3 regions of the Variovorax humicola genome follow, and region 3 is predicted to be linked to each of the others. Evidence: predicted binding sites of a transcription regulator. Region 3 holds the regulator's gene; each other region holds the start of a gene.
What was found. The regulator sigma-54, encoded in region 3, starts transcription at its own class of promoters, with help from an activator protein. The targets are predictions, from matches to a motif close to TGGCANGNAANCTGCTTT.
Positions count from the first base shown of each region.

Region 1: the regulator sigma-54 is predicted to act here: its motif matches at 1,730-1,747, upstream of glnA (type I glutamate--ammonia ligase).
Region 2: the regulator sigma-54 is predicted to act here: its motif matches at 1,582-1,599, upstream of WKW80_RS10500 (CmpA/NrtA family ABC transporter substrate-binding protein).

Region 1 is NZ_JBBKZV010000001.1:645,985-649,478, reverse strand. Features, by position in the region: gene WKW80_RS03120 (hypothetical protein) at 1-144, opposite strand, end outside; gene glnA (type I glutamate--ammonia ligase) at 271-1,686, opposite strand; gene WKW80_RS03110 (competence/damage-inducible protein A) at 1,831-2,667, opposite strand; gene WKW80_RS03105 (EI24 domain-containing protein) at 2,664-3,494, opposite strand, start outside.
Region 2 is NZ_JBBKZV010000004.1:364,894-368,387, reverse strand. Features, by position in the region: gene ntrB (nitrate ABC transporter permease) at 1-146, opposite strand, end outside; gene WKW80_RS10500 (CmpA/NrtA family ABC transporter substrate-binding protein) at 157-1,401, opposite strand; gene WKW80_RS10495 (nitrate- and nitrite sensing domain-containing protein) at 1,719-2,978, opposite strand; gene tsaD (tRNA (adenosine(37)-N6)-threonylcarbamoyltransferase complex transferase subunit TsaD) at 3,039-3,494, shown strand, end outside.
Region 3 is NZ_JBBKZV010000024.1:56,809-60,302, forward strand. Features, by position in the region: gene WKW80_RS27090 (hypothetical protein) at 1-123, opposite strand, end outside; gene rpoN (RNA polymerase factor sigma-54) at 938-2,524, opposite strand; gene lptB (LPS export ABC transporter ATP-binding protein) at 2,535-3,374, opposite strand; gene lptA (lipopolysaccharide transport periplasmic protein LptA) at 3,374-3,494, opposite strand, start outside.

The DNA.
Region 1 (3,494 bases), on a different contig from region 3:
CTCCATGACCTTGCAACCGCGCTTTTGCGCCTCGGTTGCGTTGTTGGTGTATTCGTTGCCGCAGCGGTACACGCGCTCCTGGGCAAGCGCCGGCAATGCAGCCAACAGGGCCAATGGCAATAACAGGATCGAAACAGATTTCATGGTCGTGTGGATAGTGCGCGGCTGGGAAACATTTTCGTGCAATTCGATGCACGCGGCATTCGCATGTTCCCCGTCAACGAAAAAGGACGGCCGAAGCCGTCCTTTTGTCACTAAGGCGGGAACCGCTCAGAGGGAATAGTACATGTCGAACTCGACCGGATGCGTCGCCATGCGGAAGCGGGTGACTTCCTGCATCTTGAGGTCGATATAGGCGTCGATATAGGAATCGGTGAACACGCCACCCTTGGTCAGGAACGCACGGTCCTTGTCGAGGTATTCCAGCGCCTGGTCGAGGCTGTGGCAGACGGTCGGGATCAGCGCGTCTTCTTCCGGCGGCAGGTGGTACAGGTCCTTGCTCGCGGCTTCGCCCGGATCGATCTTGTTCTCGACACCGTCGAGGCCGGCCATCAGCAGTGCGGCAAAGCCGAGGTACGGGTTCATCAGCGGATCGGGGAAGCGCGCTTCGACGCGGCGGCCCTTCGGGTTGGCCACGAACGGGATGCGGATCGAGGCCGAGCGGTTCTTGGCCGAGTAGGCCAGCTTCACCGGGGCTTCGAAGCCGGGCACCAGGCGCTTGTAGCTGTTGGTGCCGGGGTTCGTGATGGCGTTCAGGGCACGGGCGTGCTTGATGATGCCGCCGATGTAGTGCAGCGCGAATTCCGACAGACCGGCATAGCCGTCGCCGGCGAACAGGTTCTTGCCGTCTTTCCAGACCGACTGGTGCACGTGCATGCCCGAGCCGTTGTCGCCGACGATGGGCTTGGGCATGAAGGTCGCGGTCTTGCCGTAGGCATGGGCCACGTTGTGGATCACGTACTTCTGCAATTGCACCCAGTCGGCGCGCTGGATCAGCGTGCTGAACTTGGTACCTAGTTCCATCTGGCCGGCGTTGGCCACTTCGTGGTGGTGCACTTCGACCGGGATGCCCAGCGCTTCGAGCACCAGGCACATTTCCGAGCGCATGTCCTGGAAGCTGTCGACCGGGGGCACCGGAAAGTAGCCACCCTTGGTGGCTGGGCGATGGCCGGTGTTGCCGTGTTCGTATTCCTTGTCGGTGTTCCACGAAGCTTCTTCGGAATCGATCTTCACGAAGCAGCCCGACATGTCGTTCTTCCAGCGCACGCCGTCGAACACGAAAAATTCAGGTTCCGGACCGAAAAAGGCCGTGTCGCCCAGGCCCGAAGCCTTCATGTAGGCCTCGGCGCGCTTGGCGAGCGAACGCGGGTCGCGCTCGTAGGGCTTGCCGTCCGACGGGTCGATCACGTCGCAGGTCAGGATCAGCGTGGTTTCTTCGAAGAATGGGTCGATATTGGCGGTGTTCGGGTCGGGCATGAGTTGCATGTCCGATGCTTCGATGCCCTTCCAGCCAGCGATCGAGGAGCCGTCGAAGGCATGACCGTCGGTGAATTTGCCTTCGTCGAATGCCGAAACCGGCACGGTGACGTGCTGTTCCTTGCCACGGGTGTCAGTGAAACGGAAATCGACGAACTTGACCTCGTTTTCCTTCACGAGTTTGAGTACGTCGGCGACGGTCTTTGCCATCAAATTCTCCTTGGTGATGGGTGGTTAGGAATTCGGGGGAATGGATGCAGTTTCTATGCCATTGTCACCGCAGGCGACAGGGGCTTCGAATACGCCGTTTGGCCCTTATGGGGCGCGTATTTTCCTCTTTTGGTGCGTCAGTTTCTATCGCACCATTTCGGGGCCGAGGCGCGCATCAAAGCTGTGCAGGCCTTCGATCAGCTGTTCGTAGGCAGCGGCCAGGCCCTCGGCGTGGCCCTTGACGCCCAGTTCGATATGTCGGCCGTACTCGGGGTGGTCGACGCTCGGCAGGCTGAAGACCTTGATGCCCGGATGCGTGCGCTCGACGGCTTCCATGAGCGGCGTGAGGGTGGCTTCCATCGTCCCGTAGACGATCACGGATTTTTCGGCACTCTGCCCGCGTGCGAACAGGTCGGCATAGCGGGCATCGAGCACCGATTCGATCATCGGCCAGGCCATCACTGGAAAGCCGGGCACGAAGTGCACGTCCTCCACGCTGAAGCCGGGAATCTTGTTGTACGGGTTGCGGATGATCGTCGCGCCTTGCGGAAACACGCCCATGTTGAGCCGATGCACGTTGTCGGGGCGGTCGGGCTCGTAGGGGATGCCCTGCTCGGCCGCAGTGTCGCGCATGCGCTCGCGGATCAGCACCTCCGCCTCCGGATGCAAGGCCAGCGGCCGGCCCAGCGCCGCGGCCGCGCACTGGCGCGTGTGGTCGTCGGGCGTGGCGCCGATGCCGCCGGTCGAGAAAACGATGTCGCCCGACGCGAACGCACGCCTGAGCACCGCGGTGATGCGCTCGGGCGCATCGCCGACATACTCGGCCCAATCCAGTTGCAGGCCGCGCGCCGTCAGCAATTCGATGACCTTGGGCATGTGCTTGTCGAGGCGCTTGCCAGAGAGGATTTCGTCGCCGACGACAACCAGGCCGAAGGACCTGGCCCCCGCCGATGTATTCTCTCCGCTCGTTTCACTGGTCATGGAGCACCCCATTGAGTCTGTATCGCCCGGTCCGCGTCTTGCGCAATGGCCGGGCTCCTGTCGCTGGCATAGGCCGCCGCCGCACGCTGCGAACGCAGTTGCGCCAGGGCATCGAGGCAGTAATGCGCAAACCACAATGCCGAGAAGGCAAACACCAGCGTGTAGATCCAGATCGCGATCGGCGCCAGCACGAAGAAACCGGCGGCAAACAGAAGGCCGGACGCCCAGACGATGCTGGGCGCGGCGCCCAGGTAGCCGCACAGCACGCCGATAGCGAGCAATGGCAGCCGGTGCGTGCGCAGCAATGTCGCCCGCTCCTCGGCATTGGCATGCTCGGCGAGCGCATCGAAGCTCATGACGCGGTAGGTAAGCCAACCCCAGATCAGCGGCGGCAGGACCAGCACCAGCGGCGGAACCAGCCACAGCGGCATCGACACCACCAATGCAAGAAGCGCCAGCACCGTGAGCCCTATCGCCCGGGTCGCACTCCAGATGAACGAGGGTCCTTTCTTGTGCTCGAGCATCGGAAAGCGCCGCGCGGCCACCAGCCGCGTCAGCGCCGGCGCCATGAGGCCCGACACGACCAGCAGCGACACCAGCACGATCGCCGGCGTCGCCGCCAGCACCACCACCAGTTGGGCCAGCGTGCTCGACACATCACCGGAGAAGAGGCGCCCCATCCAGCCCCAGAAACTCGCCAGCAGTGGCCAGGAATCCAGCGTTGCACGGGTCCAGGCGACCGCCGGCTCCCAGAAGAAATAACCGAGAAGCGCCGCCATCGCCACCATCAACCCGAGGGGCAACAGCGACAGCAGCATCACGCGAGG
Region 2 (3,494 bases), on a different contig from region 3:
CAGAACCGGTGCAGGTCGACCGGCTTGCGGGCAGGCGCAGCGGCGACTGCGGTTCGCGGCGCACTCGGCTTGTGCGCAACCACCGGCGCAGCGGCCGTCGTTGCGGCAGTCATTTCAAGCGGAGAGTGAAAAACAGCGCTGACCATGACGGGCTCCTCAGGCCTGGACCTTGAACGAGTCGGCGTACTTCTTCGGGTCCTTGCCGTCCCACACGACCCCGTCGAACAGTTTGCTGGTGCGCAGCGGATCCTTCGGCACGCTGACCTTCATCGCGCCGGCCACGTCCTTGTAGAGGTCGATCTGGTTGATCTGCTTCGCCACCGCGAGGTAGTCCGGATGCTCCTTCAGGATGCCCCAGCGCTTGTGCTGCGTCAGGAACCACATGCCGTCGGAGAGGTACGGGAAATTCACCGCGCCGTCGTCGAAGAACTTCATGTGGTTGGGGTCGTCCCACGTCTTGCCCATGCCGTTCTCATAGCGGCCCAGGATGCGCTGGTTGATCGCGTCGGCGCTGGTGTTGATGTACGACTTCTCGGCCACCGTCTCGGCCATCTTCGACTTGTTCTGCAAGTTGGCGTCGATCCACTTGCCGGCTTCCATCACGGCCATCATCACGGCGCGGCAGGTGTTGGGGTTGGCACGGACGAATTCGGCGCGCGTGCCGAGCACCTTTTCCGGGTGGTCCTTCCAGATGTCCTGCGTCGTGATCGCAGTCACGCCGATCTTGTCGATGATGGCGCGCTGGCCCCATGGTTCGCCGACGCAGAAGCCGTCCATGTTGCCCACGCGCATGTTGGCCACCATCTGCGGGGGCGGCACCACGATGACCTTGGCATCGCTGATCGGGCTGATGTTGGAGGCCGAAAGCCAGTAGTTGAGCCACATCGTGTGCGTGCTGGTCGGGAAGGTGCCGGCGAAGGTGTATTCGCGCTTGTCCCTTGCCATGACCTTGGCCAGCGACGGACCGTCGACCGCACCCTTGTCGGCCAGCGCCTTCGACAGCGTGATTGCCTGGCCATTGCGATTCAGGCCCATCAGCACGGCCATGTCCTTCTTGGGGCCGCCGGCGCCGACATGCACGCCGTAGACCAGGCCGTAGAGCACGTGCGACATGTCAAGCTCGCCGTTGACGAGCTTGTCGCGCACGCCGGCCCAGCTGGCTTCCTTGCTCAGCGTGATCTTCACGCCGTACTTCTTGTCGAGGCCCAGCACCGAAGCCATGACGATGCTGGCGCAGTCGGTGAGAGGAATGAAGCCGATCTTCACCTCGGCCTTCTCGGGCTTGTCCGAGCCTTGCGCCCACACGGCGGCTCGCAGTGAGGCATCGATGCCGAACGCGCCGGCGGCAGCGGCTTTCAGTACGGTGCGTCGGCTCAGCTTGAATTTCAGCGCATCGGTCATGGGGCGAACTCCGGTCAAAACAACAAAGCAGAAAAACAAAAAGGCGTCCTCGCGACGCATGCGCCGCTCAAGTGAGTACGAGCGCGTTGCGGGCAAGGACGCCTTTGTCCTGTACGGTGGGCGGCACCCTTCGTTGGATGCCACCTGCCTGGAGACCTTCGTTGGTCCATGCCGAAGTTGAACGCAAGCAGCGTGCCAGGGTTTTCCTGGGGGGCTTTGCTATGAATGTGATAGCTACAGACCCATAGACAGCGGGCGTCAGAGGCTCAAGTCGAGGCGATCGCCGATGGGGCACTTCAATTGTGCAGCGCACCATTTCAGTTGCTGCCCGGCAGGAAATCCGCCATCGACAGCACCGACTCGGCCACGTCGACCAGCCGCCGGTTCTGGTTCATTGCGACCTGCCGCAGCATGGCGTGCGCCTCTTGTTCGGTCATGCGGCGGTGCGCCATCAGGAGGCCTTTGGCGCGCTCGACCAGCTTGCGCTCGTTCAGCCCGGCGCGCACGGCGTCCAGTTCTTCGCTCATGGCCTGGAGCCGCTGCGACTGCTCTTGCAGCATGTCGAGCACCGAGCGTTCGAGCTGATGGCCATAGGCCTTGACGGTTGGCGGCTGTTGCGCGACTTCGTCGAAGAAAGCCGTTGCCACTGGGGGCTCGGTCGCGTCGGCCAACCGGTCGAGCAGCGCCTGGTTCGTATCGGCCTCGGCCCGGGCTTCCGCGATCTTGCGGTCGCACAGCGCTCGCAGGTCGTCGGCCAGCCGTTCCTCGATTGCCTTCATCGCGTCGATGCGCAGCGAGCAGCAATCGAACCACACGGTACTCAGTTCGGTGTCCAGCGCCGCGCCAGGCGCAGCCGTGATCGCGGCGCGGCGCAGGCGCTCCAGTTCGGCAATCTCCCCCGTGGGCTCGCTGTCGCGCCAAAGCCCCGCGAGCGCCGGCCCTGCGAACTCCGTGAACACATGAAAGCAACGCTCCTGCGCTGCGATGAGTTGCAGCCACTGCTGCTGCCGGGTGCCATCGTTCAGTCCCGCAGCGAAGGCGGCGGCCCCGCAGGCACGCTCCTGGCCTGCGAACTCCTTGCCCTGCATGAAGTTGAACATGGCGGCGAGCAGCCGGGATATTTCTGGGTCGGTCGCGCCGTCCGCCGCCTCGAACACCACGGCCAGCAACCCGGCGATCAGCTTGGCCAATGCAGCCGTGGCGTCGCCCGTTTCGATCTCCAGCGACGCGATGCGTCGGCGCAAGACGGGCAGCGCGTCCAGCCCCGGCAGCACCCACGCAATGCGGCTGAACAGCCGCGTGCCGCTGCCAAGGCGTCGCCCCTCCACTCGCAGCCGCTCGAAGCCGGCGCGCACGTCCTGCTCCAGCCGGATGCATTCGCCGATCTGCGCACTGCGTTGAGCGGCAAAGCGCGTGCCTTGCGATCCGAGCAGCACGTTCGACAGTCCACGCTCACGTTGCAGCGCGTGCACCAGACGGCCGATCGCGCCGACCAGTTCACCGGTGCGTGCGAGTTGGTCGAGTTCGTCGATTTCGCAGCGTCGGGCCGCCACAAGAAAGCTGAGTCCTGATTTCATCGTTGAGGGCTATGCAGCAACAACCGTGCCCTGAAAACGTGCGCCTTCTACACTTCCCGGATGCTTGTACTCGGAATCGAATCGTCCTGCGACGAAACCGGCGTTGCGCTCGTGGAGTCGAACGGCAGCGCGACACCGCTGCTGCGCGCCCATGCGCTGCACAGCCAGATCGCGATGCACCAGGCCTACGGCGGCGTGGTTCCGGAACTGGCCAGCCGCGATCACATCAGGCGCGTGTTGCCGCTCGCGCAAACCGTGTTCGCAGAAGCTGGCCGGCAACTGGCCGAGGTGGATGTCGTGGCCTACACGCGCGGGCCGGGGCTGGCCGGCGCATTGCTCGTGGGCGCCGGCGTGGCATGCGCATTGGGTGCGGCGCTCGGCAAGCCGGTGCTCGGCGTGCACCACCTTGAAGGCCATCTGCTCTCGCCGTTCCTCAGCGTCGACCCGCCCGAGTTCCCTTTCGTGGCATTGCTGGTATCCGGTGGCCATACGCAACTGATGCGGGTCGATGGCGTC
Region 3 (3,494 bases):
GCAGGCAGCAAGGCTCGCCAGCGCAACAGCGCATGCAAGAAGTTTGACGCCGATCGGTTTCGCAAGATTTTTCATCAGAGATTTAAGTAGAAAACGCCGCAGCGCGTTGGTGAGGGACCGCACATGCCACTGCACCGAAGAAGGTGCGGTGCGATCAGCTGATTGTTTTGTGGCCGCCAGGGGCGCCGAGCTTCAGCAGCATGTCGAAGCGAATTTTATGAAACGAAGCAGAAATCGCTCGTGCGAATAGTCACAGTTCGCCACAGATGAGTGTTAACAACAGTCAATACACTATAGTTAACAACAGTTAACGTTTTTGATGTTGCGATGAAATATGACCTGTGCGCAACTGCTCACACGAACTCGTGACTTGGTGGAGCGCCGATCAGGCCGGATGGTCAGGGCCGCGGTGGCGCGTGCCCACATATAGGCGAGCGTGCGGCGAACGCCGGCGAGTCGCCCTAGATGCTGGCCGCCTATGAGCCGGTGAAGCAGCAGGACAGCGCAGTGGCCACGATGTTTCTCGCAGCCCAGGGCGATAAATGGCTTTCAGCTGGGAAGCTGGTTCGCCGCCCCCCGGGGCAAAGTGAAATTCGGAATGTGATGCGCAGATTCCGTTCGAGAGCATGCTTGCCACGAGAACGACCCCTACCACGCGAAATTCGCTCTCTGGATCTTGTTCTGCGGGGCCGGCGAGAACGCCGGCTACATCGCCGTGGAAGTCGCGCGCCTTTAGCTGGTGCCGTAGTTCATGGAAGCGCTGGCCATCAACCGCAAGATGCACATGGCGCGCTGGAACCCGGCCGGCGCCGATGCGCCGCCACGCGGCACCGCCCCCATCATTGCCGACCCGCGCGCAGCTTCTCGTAGATCGCCTGAATGTGGTTGCGCACGTGGCCTACTCGCCACGTCCGCGAAACGACGCCTGACTAAAGCCCTAAAGCGCCTTGCGCAAATTCGCAGGCGCAATCCGCAGCGCCTCGCGGTACTTGGCCACGGTGCGCCGCGCGCACTCGATACCCTGCTCTTTCAGCATGTCGGAGATCTGGCTGTCCGACAGCGGCTTCTTGATGTTCTCGCTGGACACGAACTGCTTGATCAGCGCCCGCACCGCCGTGCTCGACGCATTGCCGCCGGTCTCCGTGCCCAGAGCCGAGCCGAAGAAGTACTTGAGTTCCACCGTGCCGTAGGGCGTCGCCATGTATTTCGCGGTTGTCACGCGGCTGATGGTCGATTCGTGCAGGCCGAGTTCGTCGGCGATCTCGCGCAGCACCAGCGGGCGCATGGCCAGTTCGCCGTGCACGAAGAAGTTCTTCTGCCGCTCGACGATGGCGTTGCTGACGCGCAGGATGGTGTCGAATCGCTGCTGGATGTTCTTGATGAACCAGCGCGCCTCCTGCAGCCGCTGCGACAGCGCCTGACTGCCCTCGCCCTTGTGCGCCTTCAGCGCGCCGGCGTAGATGTCGTGCACGCGCAGCCGGGGCATCACGTCGGGATTGAGCATGACGCGGAACCTGAGCGTGGCGCCGCGACCGGTGCGGGTGACGATCACGTCGGGCACGACCACATTGCGCTCCACGTCCACGAAACGTCGGCCCGGCTTGGGTTCCAGCCGCGCGATGAGCTGCATCGCGGCGCGCACCAGATCTTCGCTGCTGCGCGTGAGTGCGGCCAGGCGCCTGAAGTCGCGGCGCGCGAGCAGGTCCATCGGCAGCTTGCACATGGCGATGGCGACATTGCGGATTTGTGCCTCGTCTTCGGATTCATCGGCACGGGCCAGCGCGCGCAGCTGGATGGCCAGGCATTCGCCGAGGTCGCGCGCACCCACGCCGACCGGCTCCAGGCTTTGCAGCAGGCCCAGCGCCATCTGGAAACGGTGCACCAGGTCGTCGAACTGGTCGTTGTCGTCGCCGGCCAGGCCCGAGGCCAGCGCGGGAAGCGAGTCCTCGAGGTAGCCGTCGTCGTTGAGCGACTCGATAAGAAAGCTCAGCGCGGCGCGGTCGGTTTCGCCGAGGCGCAGGCTGAGCGCCTGGCGGTGCAGGAAGGTCTGCAGCGACTCCTGGCTGCGCGCCAGTTCGGTGGCGTCGGCGCGTTCGTCGTCGCCGAGGTTGTTGGCGCGCGCGGGCGCGTCGCCACCCCATTCGCTGTCGTCGGGCAGCATGTCGACGGTGCCGTCACCGCCCCAGTCGGGCTCGACATCGGAGAGGCCGTCCGCGGACGTGTCGGCGGCCAAGGTGTCTGCGTCGTTCGAGGCGGAGGCGGCGACCGGGCCGTCGGCGCCATTGGCAGTGGAGGGGGCCGCAAAGTCATCGTCGCGCGGCGATGGCGCGTCGGAGGTTTCGAGCCCGAATTCCTCGCGCACGGCTTCTTCGGCGGTGCGCTCGAGGAACGGGTTGTCGTCGAGCATCTGCTCGACTTCCTGGCTCAGTTCGAGCGTCGACAGTTGAAGCAGCCGGATCGACTGCTGCAATTGGGGCGTCAGCGCCAGGTGCTGCGATACGCGCAGCGAAAGGCCTTGCTTCATGCCCAGGCCCCTACATTCTGAAATGCTCGCCCAGGTACACCCTGCGTACCTCGGCGTTGTCGACGATCTCCGAAGGCGTGCCTTGTGCCAGCACATGCCCGTCGCTGATGATGAAAGCGTGGTCGCAGATGCCCAGCGTCTCACGCACGTTGTGGTCGGTGATAAGCACGCCGATACCGCGGCTCTTCAAAAAACCGATGATTCGCTGGATCTCGATCACGGCAATCGGGTCGATCCCGGCGAAAGGCTCGTCCAGCAGGATGAAGCGCGGCTGCGTGGCCAGTGCGCGCGCGATTTCGACGCGGCGCCGTTCGCCGCCCGACAGCGCCAGCGCCGGGGAATCGCGCAGATGTTCGACGCGCAGGTCGGTCAGCAGTTCGGTCAGGCGCTCGTCGATGCGAGCCTCGCCGAGCGGCACGCGATTGCCCTTGGCATCGGTCTCGAACTGCAACTCGAGCACGGCGCGCACGTTCTGCTCGACCGTGAGCTTGCGAAAGATCGATGCTTCCTGCGGCAGGTACGACAGGCCCATGCGCGCGCGACGGTGGATCGGCATGTGGGCGATCGGCTCGCCGTCGATGGTGATGTCGCCGGCATCGGCGCGCACAAGGCCCACGATCATGTAGAACGACGTGGTCTTGCCGGCGCCGTTGGGGCCGAGCAGGCCGACCACTTCGCCTTTCTGCACGCCGAGGGACACATCCTTGACCACCATGCGGCTGCCGTAGGTTTTTTGCAAGCCGGATGCTTCGAGGCGGCTGCCATTGCCGGCGAGCGCCGTCACCGTGCCACCGCCGGGCCCAGGCGCAGGCTTGCCGGAGGTGTCGATCATGGCGTTGTCGTTGCGCATCACGGGCGCGCTTCCCCACCGAGCGTGGTGCTGGAGCGCAGGCCTGAACCCGGGGCCGGCGCCGGGGGCGTTGGCGCAGCGGCGGCCCTCGGGCTGCCGGGCGCAGCCGAGGCGGGGGGG